DNA from 4 places in the Priestia sp. Y58 genome. Region 3 is predicted to be linked to each of the others. Evidence: riboswitches for the same ligand, from Rfam matches in the RefSeq annotation. Region 3 holds a riboswitch; each other region holds the start of a gene.
What was found. Region 3 has a riboswitch for S-adenosylmethionine ahead of MMB68_RS00170 (sulfite oxidase-like oxidoreductase). Riboswitches for the same ligand answer to the same signal wherever they lie in the genome.
Positions count from the first base shown of each region.

Region 1 (3,271 bases), on a different contig from region 3:
AGCTGAGAAGGCTTCAAAGAATCCCGTGGCTATAACTAAAATCGTTAAAACTCTTTTCCATTTTCCCTCTACTTCTTTTTTATGCGCTCTGCGTTTTATCACTTTTCCAATCAAAAAAGCAATAACAAATGAAACCAGCGGAACAATAATCCAAAAAGACATGATAACTAAAAGTTTTTCCACATACAGAGATTGATAAGCTACTCCTACTCCAACAACTGAACCAACCGTTACTTCACTTGTTGATAGAGGGATACCAATTAAATTCGCGAAAAAGAGTGACAGCGTTGCAGCAGCCAGAATGATAATAACTAATTCTACTGACAGCAATTTTTCAGGTATGATACCTGAACTGATGGTTTTTACCACCTCGCCGCCCCCGATAATGGCTCCGAGCACAATACCTACAGCACAGATGAACAGGGCTACTCTTCGCTTTTTAATCGCACCGGAGCCGTATGAAACGCCCATAGCTGCTGCTGCACCGCTTGCCCCAATATTCATTGCAAAAAAAAGCGCAATGATAAAGGCAACATATAAAAGCATCATTTATTCAGCTCTTTCGTATTTAAGATTCGTGTAATCCGCATTCAACTTTTTGTGTACCTGCCCATCTTCCTGAACGTAAATCGTCTACATTGTAGGCAGGTGCGGTACAGGGCTCACAGCCGATGCTTGGGTAGCCTTGATCATGAAGTTTGTTATATGGTAAATCATGCTTATACACATAGCGCCAAACTTCTTTCCAAGACCAATGAATTAACGGGCAGACTTTCACTTTCTTGAATTTCTCATCTTTATTAAAATAATTCGTGTTGGCACGAGATTCAGACTGCTCGCGTCTCAAACCAGAAATCCACGCATCATAAGGAGCAAGAGATTCCCTTAACGGGATGATTTTTCGAATTTGACAGCATAAGTTAGGCTGACTCTTCCAAAGCTCATCTCCATGTTTCTCAGCTTGTTCTGCAAGCGTTAAATCCGGTTTTTTCATATGAATACGCAAATCAGGAAAGCGTTCTTTAATTGCATCAATTACTTCATATGTTTCTTTAAAATGAACGCCCGTATCTAAAAAGACAATTTCAGCATCTTTTTTCACTTTTGAAATTAAATCAATTAACACGATCCCTTCAATACCAAAGCTTGATGCATAAATAATTGAATCTCCGTAGGTATCATACGCCCACTGCAATGCTGAAAGGGCTCCTTTTGTTTCGTCTTCACTGTCGAACTCTGGAAATGTATCACTCCAGTTTTCGTACGTATATAAGTCTGCCATTTTCTTCACTCCAATTCTTAGTTATCCGCGTTATCCAATAAAAAAAGACGGTTTTACCCACTAGAATTGGATAAAACCGCCTCTAGTGTGTCTAGTCAGCGAAACTATTTAATTCTTACTTTGCTTCCACGTGCTCAAAGATTTGTTTTAAGTCGGGGGTTACAGTCATTAATGTCCTTCCTTAAATTATCGCTTGCGCTATATCAAAATAAAAAGTCTTCCATATTGAAAGACTGGGTAGGCAATAAATTTTCACCTTATCTTTCAAAATGATACACACTTTGCTGGAGTTAGCACCTTGCTAAGCAGGTTGCCGGGGTTCAGCGGGCCAGATCCCTCCACCACTCTTGATAAGCATTTTTTAAAAATTTTAGCATATTTAGAATATTTGTCAACATTAAAAATCATATATCCGATAAGAAAACTATACTTTAAATTCACAGAAATATCTATACTTTTATTTAAAACAACATATGTAAATTTAAACCAAATGTGAACATACCAGTTTATAAAACGCTTTCTTTTTTCTCCAACTTTTTATATTCTCTTGCTAAATAAAACACAAAACCTCCCTATAAAATTAATAAGGGATTTATAAGCTTTACGGATAATTCACCCACATTAGCACACATTACAGATAACACTGACTGACAGATAGGAGCTATATAAGATGGAGAGACAACCTTTTCAATTAGACGATACAATTAAAAATAATGTGCGAACATATTTACAGCAAATTTCAACTGAAGCCTCTAATTTAATTAAACATTTAGACACGAGTGATCATTGTATCCTATGTGATTTTGAGGAGATGAGAAGGTTATTTCAAGATGTTCAAGCTACGGCCGCCTCTTATTACTTGCGTCATTACTTATCGCCTTATACATTTGAATATGCTGCTCTGTCCTTAGCTATTCATAACCTTTCTGAGAAACGTCACGGCGCTTTAATTGTCATTGAACGGGAACAAAATGTAGACCCTCTTATTCAAAAAGGAATGCCTATTCAAGCTCCTGTCAGCGCTACGCTAGTTGAAACACTGTTCTATCCAGGGACACCCTTACATGACGGAGCCGTCCTAATTAGAAATAATCAGCTTATCTCAGCTGCTAATGTTTTACCTCTCTCGTCTATTATTTCAACGACCAAAAAATTGGGAACACGTCACCGTGCAGCCATTGGAATGTCGGAAAAATCGGATGCATTAATTTTAGTTGTATCTGAAGAAACAGGCAAAATTTCGTTTGCTCTTGATGGAAGCCTCTACCCTATTCACTCCAGCAAAAATATGATTTAAGAGCCCTTTCCTGATAAGCAGCCCTATCTTGACTTCTATATCCTTTCTCTTTAATATATTTCATAGTTTTTACATACTATAGATACGGGTGATGCATATGACAATTTTAAAATTTGAACATGTAGGCGTTCAAGTAAAGGATATAGAAGAATCTATTGAGTTCTATACGCAAAAAGTGGGATTAGAGCTCATCGAAACACTACCACATACCGATCCATCTTTGAAGCTAGCTTTTCTAGGTTTAGAAGGCAATGTAATCGTAGAGTTAATTCAAGGGTATAACTCAAGCTTACCTAACGAAGGTAAAGTACATCATTTCGCGCTAGCAGTAGATGGAATTGAAGAGGAGTTTGAGCGTTTAAAATCAGCAGGCGTTTCATTTGTGGAAGAAAACATTGTAACTTTGCCAAATGGAGCAAGATACTTATTTTTCTACGGTCCAGACAAAGAATGGATTGAATATTACGAAGTAAAAAGATAAAGATATCTTATACCTTCAGTGAAAAATGGTCATACTGTGGCTATGACTAATCACTGGAGGTTTTTTTATGATGGAATGGCTATTATTTCGACTTTTTCGTCGTTCTATTTTAGTGCGGCTTCTTTTTATTATCGGCTGCCTTGTTTTACTTTTCGGCATGCTTATACATTTCCTAGAGCCGCAAACGTTTGGGAATGTGTTTGAAGGAATT
Region 1 is NZ_JAKWFL010000006.1:7,988-11,258, forward strand. It holds gene MMB68_RS18045 (inorganic phosphate transporter) at 1-549, opposite strand, end outside; gene MMB68_RS18050 (phosphoadenylyl-sulfate reductase) at 569-1,282, opposite strand; SAM riboswitch class I at 1,537-1,639, opposite strand; gene cdaS (sporulation-specific diadenylate cyclase CdaS) at 1,953-2,579, shown strand; gene MMB68_RS18060 (VOC family protein) at 2,677-3,060, shown strand; gene MMB68_RS18065 (potassium channel family protein) at 3,128-3,271, shown strand, end outside.
Region 1: another riboswitch for S-adenosylmethionine. It lies ahead of MMB68_RS18050 (phosphoadenylyl-sulfate reductase); the one in region 3 lies ahead of MMB68_RS00170 (sulfite oxidase-like oxidoreductase).

Region 2 (3,271 bases), on a different contig from region 3:
ATATCGTAACAAATAACTCCTGCGCATAGTGACTGTTCAAGTGTAAAAAGATTTTTTGCCGTTCCTGCTTCTAGATAGAGGTGCTCATCCATTAATTTAAACAAGTGCAGTTTACTGTATTGTGATACTTCACGACCTTTTCGGTCAAAAATATACATCGTATTCGTGACGCCTTGCTCTGTTTTTTTCGCGATCGAGCCTGCCACAATATTTACTTCGTTCGTTTTAGCAAACTGAGAGATTAATTGCTTGGCCTGCTGTCCTTCATCATCTGCAATTTCGTCTAGCCGCGTCAAATCATAAGCTGTATCCCATAGCTCAGGAAGCACCAGGATATCAGGGTTTTCTTTCAGAGCTTCTGTCATTTTTTGTTGAATATATTTTCGGTTTTTAGTTGGGTTTCCAAACGCAATATCAAGCTGCAAACACGTAATTTTTACACTCACTTTATCATCCGTCCTTTTTTAGTAGTTGAAAAAAATGACTTTACAAGTTGAGTATTACAATATATTATTTGTGACTAGAATTTCAAGAATTTTTTGAGAAGGTGTGCGATGATGAAACAATTTGAGCAATCGGAACTATTAAAAAGTTTACCAAAACAATTTTTTGCATCACTTGTAGGCAAGGTAGGAAAAGTAATGGCCCAAGGGCACGACGTTATTAACTTAGGGCAGGGAAATCCTGATCAGCCTACTCCTTCACATATTGTAGAAACACTGCAAAAAGCAAGCGCTAATCCTATACATCATAAATATTCTCCATTTCGGGGGCATCAGTTTTTGAAAGAGGCCGTTGCGACTTTTTATAAGCGAGAATACGGGGTTGATGTGGATCCCGAAAAAGAAGTAGCTATTTTGTTTGGCGGGAAGGGTGGACTTGTTGAAATCCCGCAGTGCTTATTAAACCCTGGAGATACGGTGCTGGTTCCGGATCCTGGATATCCTGATTACTGGTCTGGAGTAGAGCTTGCAAAAGCCAAGATGGAAGTGATGCCGCTCACGGCTAAAAATCATTTTCTACCCGTATACGAAGAGATAAGTGAACGTGCTAAAGAACAGGCAAAGCTCATGTTTTTAAACTATCCCAATAATCCTACTGGTGCAGTGGCAACGGCAGAATTTTTTGAAGACACCGTGGCGTTTGCTGCCAAGCACGATATTTGTGTGGTACACGACTTTGCCTACGGAGCAATTGGATTTGATGGTAAAAAGCCAATCAGCTTTTTACAGACTCCTGGTGCAAAAGAGACGGGAATTGAAATTTATACTCTTTCTAAAACGTATAACATGGCGGGATGGCGAGTTGGATTTGCTGTAGGAAATGAAAGTGTAGTAGAAGCTATTAATCTTCTTCAAGATCATATGTATGTCAGTCTCTTTGGAGCGGTTCAAGAGGCAGCAGCCGCAGCTCTGTTAGAATCTCAACAATGTGTGAATGATTTAGTTAAGCGCTATGAATCTAGACGCAATACATTTATTCAAGGGCTTCGAGAAATTGGTTGGGACGTTACATCTCCAGCGGGCTCCTTTTTTGCATGGCTAAAAGTTCCTGGAGGATATACTTCTGAACAATTTTCAGATTTACTTCTTGAAAAAGCCCACGTTGTAGTGGCACCTGGAGTAGGCTTCGGAACATATGGTGAAGGCTATGTGCGCGTAGGACTGCTGACGGATGAAGAGCGCATGAGAGAAGCTGTATCTCGAATAAAAAAATTAAATTTATTTTAAAAACGCATTGACAATCCTTTTTGAGTTGGCTTAATATGTAAGAAGTTAACGAGATTAATAACCGATAAATCCTAGCGGTATTTTTTATTTAGTATATAATCTACGAATTCAATTTAAATAAATAGCAACTTTCTTATTAAGAGTAGGTGGAGGGACTAGCCCGATGAAGCCCGGCAACCGACTTAACGCATGTTAAGCACGGTGCTAATTCTTGCAGCAGCAGCTGAGAGATAAGAAGAGCAACGAAAGCCTCTTCTTAATCACAGAAGAGGTTTTTTTTATTAACGATATTAAACAGCAAGGGAGTTTTTAGCATAATGAGTGAAATCGTTGCAAGCTACTTACTACATGACAATAAAGGAAATTTTCATAAAAAAGCGGAAGGAATCGCTTTAGGACTAACCGTCGGCTCATGGACAGATCTGCCGCTTTTAGATCAGCAGCAGCTTCAAAAGCATAAAGGGCGCGTCGTGTCCGTAACGGAGCTTCAAGATTGCGAACGTGTTAACGGATATTTAGGCAGAGAGGTTAAGCAGGCTATTGTCAAAATTGCTTATCCAACTGCCAACTTTTCAAGAGATTTACCGGCTATTTTAGTTACTGTTTTCGGAAAACTATCACTTGATGGAAAAGTGAAATTATTAGACTTGGATTTTCCTGATGAATTATTAGCTGAATTCCCAGGACCGCGCTTTGGAATAGAAGGTATACGAGAGAAACTAGGCGTTTATGACCGTCCGCTTGTGATGAGTATTTTTAAAGGCGTGATTGGAAGAGACATGACGTACTTAACAACTCAGCTGCGTGAGCAAGCGCTTGGCGGAGTGGATTTGGTTAAAGACGACGAGATTTTGTTTGATAGTGAACGAACACCTTTTGAAGCTCGCGTTACAGAGGGAAAAAAAGTACTGAATGAAGTATACGAAAAAACGGGACACCGCACGCTGTATGCTGTTAATTTAACGGGACGAACGTTTGAATTAAAAGAAAAAGCGAGAAAAGCAGCTGAGCTAGGAGCCGATGCTCTTTTATTCAACGTATTTGCTTACGGATTAGACGTACTGCAGGCACTTCGAGAAGATGATGAAATTAACTTGCCGATTATGGCTCACCCAGCTGTTAGCGGAGCGCTTACGCCATCAGAGTTTTACGGTTTTTCAAATTCATTACTGCTTGGAAAGCTATTACGCTTAGCCGGAGCAGATTTTTCGCTATTTCCATCACCATACGGAAGCGTAGCGCTTTCTCTTGAAGACACGACAGGCATTGCCTACGAATTAACGCGTCCTGTGTACAAATATAAGCAGACTTTCCCGGTTCCTTCAGCAGGAATTCATCCTGGAATGGTACCGCAGCTTGTGAAGGACTTTGGAATCGACAGCATTATCAATGCAGGAGGCGGAGTTCACGGTCATCCAGACGGCGCTATCGGAGGAGGAAAGGCATTCCGTGCGGCGATAGATGCAGTACTCTCTCATCAAACACTAGCCGAAAAAGCGGAAGAATCAAAAGAGTTGCAAAAAGCTTTGCAACTATGGGGA
Region 2 is NZ_JAKWFL010000004.1:242,418-245,688, forward strand. It holds gene MMB68_RS14505 (carbon-nitrogen family hydrolase) at 1-446, opposite strand, end outside; gene MMB68_RS14510 (pyridoxal phosphate-dependent aminotransferase) at 558-1,730, shown strand; SAM riboswitch class I at 1,861-1,967, shown strand; gene mtnW (2,3-diketo-5-methylthiopentyl-1-phosphate enolase) at 2,048-3,271, shown strand, end outside.
Region 2: another riboswitch for S-adenosylmethionine. It lies ahead of mtnW (2,3-diketo-5-methylthiopentyl-1-phosphate enolase); the one in region 3 lies ahead of MMB68_RS00170 (sulfite oxidase-like oxidoreductase).

Region 3 (3,271 bases):
ACTTGTTAACAAAGGAATTCACGAAGCCATTGTAGAACATAAGATCGGAAAAGGCGACGTGCTTGCTGTCGCACAAATAGCGGGAATCATGGCTGCAAAACGCACGTCTGACATTATTCCGATGTGTCACCCCCTTTTATTAAAAGGCGTAAACCTTTCATTTGACTGGGATACAAGCAATGATCAATACCGTTTATTAATAGAAGCAACTGTTAAAACGGAAGGCTCAACGGGCGTTGAAATGGAAGCTTTAACCGCCGCTTCTGCCTGCGCTCTAACCGTTTATGATATGTGCAAAGCCATTGATAAAGGCATGATTATCGGCGAAACGTATCTGCTTGAAAAATCAGGCGGCAAAAACGGTGACTACAAGCGTACGGAAGCGTAAAGGAGGTACATAATGAGCGTACATGAACATAAATCTAAAGCAACTCAGCCCGTTCGCTGCAAAGTCATTACGGTATCCGACACACGTACAAAAGAAACCGATAAAAGCGGTGCGCTGATGATCCAACTTCTGAAAGAACATGACATGCAAGTCGCTTCCTATGAAATTGTAAAAGACGACCAAACGTCGATTCAACAAGCGATACTTGCCGGATGCAGTGATGAGGACATTGACGTTGTTCTCACAAACGGCGGGACTGGCATTACAAAACGAGACGTTACGATTGAAGCCGTTCAAGCGCTGATTCATAAAGAAATCGTTGGGTTTGGCGAGCTGTTTCGCATGCTGAGCTACACCGAAGACATTGGCAGCGCAGCGATTATGAGCCGGGCAATTGCCGGGACGATTAACGAAAAAGCCGTTTTTTCTACACCAGGATCAAGCGGTGCTGTTCGTCTAGCTATGACCAAACTGATTTTGCCTGAACTTCGCCACGTTGTGTGGGAATTAAACCGCCAGCGCTGACAAAATGCCTATGCGCGTGCATAGGCATTTTTATTAATCATAGTCTTTATGTACCCACTCATCTTCTGGAATGCCTAAATCTTCTCCAGAAAAACGCTCTTCTTTAAACGGATCTCCTCTAAGATGAAAGCCGTTTTGCTCCCAAAAGCCAGGATGATTTTCATCAATAGCTTCAAAGCCTCGAAGCCATTTAACACTTTTCCAAAAGTACAAATGCGGAACAACCAATCGCAGCGGATATCCGTGCTTAGCTGTAAGCGGCTCTCCGTTAAAGGAATGAGCGAGAAGAATATCGGCTCTCAGTAAATCTTTTACTTCAATATTTGACGTATAGTCATTATCTCCGTGCAGCATGATGTATTTACTTTTCAACTCCACGCCAACTGCTTTTAAAAAGTCTGTAAACAGCACGCCCGTAAATTCATTATCAAGTCTTGTCCATCTCGTTACGCAGTGAATATCACATTTCACCGTTGTTTGCGGCATGTTCAATATATCTTGATACGAAAGCGTCACTTCTTTGTCTACCAACCCAAACACGCGAAGCGTCCACTCCTCTAAGTTATACTCCGGCACGTCGCCTTCATGCAAAATAGGAAAGCGCTCTGTCACTACTTGCCCCGGAGGCACTCGTCCTTCATACTTTGGATCAATTTCTGGTGTTTTCATTCGTTTAATACGGTCTGCTTTGTTCAAATAATCACCTCGTTGTTTTTTGTACATAAAAAGCCCTTCCTTAAATAAATAAGGAAGAGCTTTGTTTCAGCTTCTTCCTTATCTCTAAGAGCGATACACTCTTAAGGATTTGGCACCATTCTGTCATAGACAGCGGTTGCCGGGTTTCACAGGGCCAGTCCCTCCACCTCTCTTGATAAGGAAACAAATTGTATTTGTTTTATGTAATAAAGTCAGTATTAAGCTTTTTGTCATAATTGTCAATATTATTTTTCTTTTTCGCCAAAAAACTTTAAAAACAGATAGGGTTATAAGGTTTTAGTCTACTAAAATACCATATAAAGCCTTTACCCTTCTCCATCAATCATCGTATACTTCCTAGCAAAGCGCTTGTAGTAAATTTGCTCATCCTCTTGTCCATCGTTAAAAACAAGTCGGTTATGATCAATATCTTTTTCTTTTAACACATAGCCTTTTTCGTTCATCATATGAATATATTCATCTAAATGTCCTTTTTTCACCATATAGTGAAGAGCATCATCTGAATCCGTAGTCTTTGCTACACCTTGACTTCCCACCTCTAACTTGAATACAGCTGTTGCTGTTTGAATCGGACGATAATCGCCAAACACTCTTTCCCAATTTAATAGCAGCAGCGCGCCGAAAATGATGATACATCCTCCAGCCGCTACGGTTAGTAAAAATCGTTTTGACACACCTTTCTCTCCTTTACATTTACATTCTTTTTCTTCTATTTAATACAACAGATTGCCCTAAACTTGTTTTTACGCCAAGTCCTAGATACACGGCAGCACCTAAAGCAATTGAAATACAAGATGTGCTAATCGCAAGTGAAGATGCAGACAGCTTATTTTCTAAAAAATAGTGAGAAGTATAATTGCCGATAATTACAGCGGCTGACATCACACTTACTAATAAAACAGGTGTCAACGCAGCTTGTCCCAGTGATTGAACTCGGTAAGAAATAGATTTTTCAATTAAATAGAAGTTATATATAACCGATACACCATACCCTCCGTAAGTCGCGACAACCGGTCCAATTTCTTTTAAGCTTGAAACCAACAGTACGTTTAATACTATCTTCACAACAATTCCTAAGCCCAAGCCTAAAATTAGCTTCTTTTGTTGATTAATTCCTTGGAGAATTGCGGCTGTTACGGTAAAAAGAGCAAAAAGAATCGCAGCAGGCGCATACCATTGTAAAACAACTCCACCGATTTCAGGACTGTTTTTCGCTCCAAAAATCATCATATATACCGGCTTGCCTAATAAACAAAGCCCCACGGCAGCAGGAAGAGTAAAAAACAACAGCAGCTGCAGCGTTTTTGTAATTTTCCCTTTTACTTCCCGTAAATTTCCTTGTACAAAAGAAGACGTAATGCCCGGAATCAGCGACATGCTGAAGGCAGTCGCTAACGATACCGGCACCATCACCAAAATCTGGGCTAATCCAATGACGGAGTTGATCGTTTCGGCTTTAGCTTGTCCATATCCTATTGATTGAAAGAGCATGTTAATCGTAAACGTATCAATATTTTGATAGATAGGAATAGCTAAACCAACTAATACAAACGGAACAGCGTACGTTACAAGCTCTTTGAACATCAAAGAAAATGAAACGGATTTATTATTCTTTCCGCTGTTCACTTCTTTCATAATTAA
Region 3 is NZ_JAKWFL010000001.1:21,471-24,741, forward strand. It holds gene moaC (cyclic pyranopterin monophosphate synthase MoaC) at 1-388, shown strand, start outside; gene MMB68_RS00165 (MogA/MoaB family molybdenum cofactor biosynthesis protein) at 401-913, shown strand; gene MMB68_RS00170 (sulfite oxidase-like oxidoreductase) at 947-1,609, opposite strand; SAM riboswitch class I at 1,685-1,791, opposite strand; gene MMB68_RS00175 (hypothetical protein) at 1,936-2,304, opposite strand; gene MMB68_RS00180 (putative polysaccharide biosynthesis protein) at 2,324-3,271, opposite strand, start outside.

Region 4 (3,271 bases), 160 kb from region 3:
AGCCGCTGGAATGCCGATTTTTTCAAATGTTAATACAAACGGACTTCCCTGTGAACCAATTTCTTGCCAAGGATAAATCGACATAATAACAAATAATGCACCGACGTAGAAAATAAGAATACGCCAAAAGACAGAATCAATCGCTCTTGCTAAAGATTTTTCCGGATTTTTCACTTCTCCTGCGGTAACGCCGATCATTTCAATTCCTAAATACGCAAACATAACCATTTGCAGCGACAGCAAAATACCTTTGAATCCGTTCGGGAACAGTCCGCCGTTGTCCCACAAGTTTTTGATACCAGTCGCAACGCCGCCGTTGCCTATTCCAAACACAATCATTAATAATCCAACGGCAATCATTAACACAATCGCTAAAATTTTAATAAGTGCAAACCAAAATTCCAGTTCACCATATGCCTTAACAGCTAAGAAGTTAACCGTTGTCATGATGACAAGCGCGGATAACGCCCAAATCCAGTTTGGTACATCCGGATACCAATACCCCATATAAATACCAACGGCTGTAATTTCAGCCATACATGTTACAACCCATAAAAACCAGTAGTTCCAACCTGTTAAATAACCAGCAAGCGGCCCTAAATAGTCGCGTGCGTACTTGCTGAATGAACCTGCAACAGGTTTTTGAATAGCCATTTCTCCAAGTGCTCTCATAATAAAAAACATAATCATTCCGCTAAATCCGTACGCCAATAATATTCCTGGTCCTGCTAATTTAATAGCAGATGCAGATCCAAGAAACAGCCCTACCCCTATGGCTGCTCCTAAGGACATCAGCGTCACATGTCTTTCTTCTAACCCGCGTTTCAATTCTTTCCCCTGAGTTTTCCCCTGCATAAACGTCTCCCCTTTTTCCAATCTGTCAAAACGAGATGAATACAGCCTTTTGTTAGCGCTTTCATATAAGTTTGTGCTAAAAGTCAGCTAGGCTATATATTTGTATTCTATCACCTTTCTCTCACTTTTCTTTTGTCGAAAAACGAAAAAATTATCTTATCATTTTGTTTAAACGCACAATTAGATGCAGACACTGCTTTTTTACTATGTATTTATTATTGCACCTAAGTAATAGTATTTTTTAAAAATAGAAAAACGCCGACTCAACTCCGTCAGCGCATCGTTCATTTTATGCTTTTTTATAAAAACTAGCATTTATCTCGCGGGTTCAAAAGTTTTACATCCAGGTTCTTCCATTTCAGAAACATGGTGACTACTTTCAGGACTCACAACGTAAATGGACTCTGCACTGCATTTATTTCCGGACTTCCAATACATACACTCATTCACTTCACATAATACACCTTGTGCCACTGTTATCCCTCCTTTGCTTTTCTTATCTATTCACTACCCGAAATATAACGATTCTAACATTTTCACGCAAAAAAACCGCTTGTTTATCAAGCGGATCTTTTTATTGCGTGTGTTCAACATACTGTTTTTTAGCTAAATATAACTCACGGCTCAGCGTGATCCGCCGTTCTCTTAATTTCCTTAATTTAGCCTGAAATTGTTCGTTAGTTGGCTCTTCTTGAATCAAGCGATACGTAAAAGAAATATCTTCATTTAACTGTTTAAAATCTTCCCATATCTCTTGAACGAGGGCGCATTGTTTTTCTTCAAATGAACGACTTTGCTGCGTTTTTAGCGCGGCTAAGATTTCCTGCTGCCACGTTTCGTCTTTTATTTCTTTTGCTAATAAGTATATATCTAAATAATCGTCAATGCATAAAGCCGTTTGTTTATTATTCAATGTCATCACCTTTTCTATACGAAATGTTTCTTCCTAAGAAGAGGGTTTCATCATAGAAAAAGATTCCTCTTCTTATCTGTCAGAGCTAGGCTATGCTGGAATTAGCACCATTCAATAATTGTGGTTGCTGAGGCTTCAAAGGGCCAGTCCCTCCACCTCTCTAGATAAGAATATTTCGCTTTTAAATTATTTCTGACTATTCTAATATGTTTTATAGGTTACGTCAATAGCTTTTCAATAAAAAGAAAAAAGAAGTAAAATATGGTATGATTTTATAAAGGATGGTGAGCACATGAAACGATATATGTTATCTGCTTTTTTGGGAAGCTTGCTGCTGCTTCTTAGCATTGCCTTTTCATCTACTTTCCACGTTGCAATTGTCAAAACAACCGGAAGCATTGGAGGGATTATTTTAGCAGCGGCGGCTCTGATTATGAACGTGCTTGAAGATCCCCCCTCCTCAGACAATACAGGTGGCGGAGCCGTTGAAGTACTAGATAAAGGCGCTGTTTGGGCTACTTATTTACTTTTACTTTCATTACCGAACCTCATCGCATGTATAACATCTTATGTTTTATGGACTCGCTGACATTCACCAACGTTACGGACGTTTTACCATCTGTAAGGTCATTGATATTTGTTTATCTACAAATCCAAGGTCACGATACACATGCTGTGCAAAATTCCCAGCATGAACGCTGAGTCTGATTTCAGGATATCCTTTGATAGACAATTCATTGATTGCTTTTTGCATTAACGGCTTGGCTAGACCTTGCCCGCGGTATTCCGGTACAACATATAATTCATAGATAAAGCCAATTTCTTCTTTTGAAAAGAAGTCGGCAGACGGGCCGATAAGAACCCAGCCTGCGAGTTTATTTTCTTGTCTCGAAACTAAATAATAACAGCCTTTTTTAAGGGCACTACCAACTAGTTCATTTACGCGTTCAGCTGACGGATGAAACTGCTTCATTGTTCCTTCAAACAGCGCATCAGCAGATTTTGTCCGAATTTCCTGTATTTCTTCTTCAGTAGCTTTTGCAATCATTACGATCTCTCCTTTCGTGTTCGTTTTCCACATGCGAGGATAAATTCCTGCAAAAAAAGTCTTCGCCTAAGCGAAGACTTTTATTTAAATTCAAAATGTTCTTGATGATTGCCTTGTTCGTCCGTCCAGTTAATCATAATGTCTAAACCTGCCGCTTTTCCAGGAACAGCAAAATTCGCATAGCGAAAACGCTGACCGCTTTTGCTTAAGTTAGACCTTTCAATGGGAGAAAACAAGCTGTATTTTGCCTTGTTTTTTCCTTCATGCCGAAAAGCTTGGACCTGTACGCGCTCTACATCTTTTCCAATGTTTTCAACGGTTAATCCATATGTATGATAGACGTTATTTTTCCACTTTAACTGATTATCTCCGGTCATGCTCGCTTTTGTCAGCTCAACGGCCCATTGTTCAGATGATTTCTTCATTGGAAGCTTTTCAATGGAAAGAGCACTGAC
Region 4 is NZ_JAKWFL010000001.1:184,320-187,590, forward strand. It holds gene alaP (alanine permease AlaP) at 1-855, opposite strand, end outside; gene MMB68_RS01050 (DUF1540 domain-containing protein) at 1,171-1,329, opposite strand; gene MMB68_RS01055 (hypothetical protein) at 1,430-1,768, opposite strand; SAM riboswitch class I at 1,838-1,939, opposite strand; gene MMB68_RS01060 (hypothetical protein) at 2,061-2,357, shown strand; gene MMB68_RS01065 (GNAT family N-acetyltransferase) at 2,370-2,816, opposite strand; gene MMB68_RS01070 (hypothetical protein) at 2,897-3,271, opposite strand, start outside.
Region 4: another riboswitch for S-adenosylmethionine. It lies ahead of MMB68_RS01055 (hypothetical protein); the one in region 3 lies ahead of MMB68_RS00170 (sulfite oxidase-like oxidoreductase).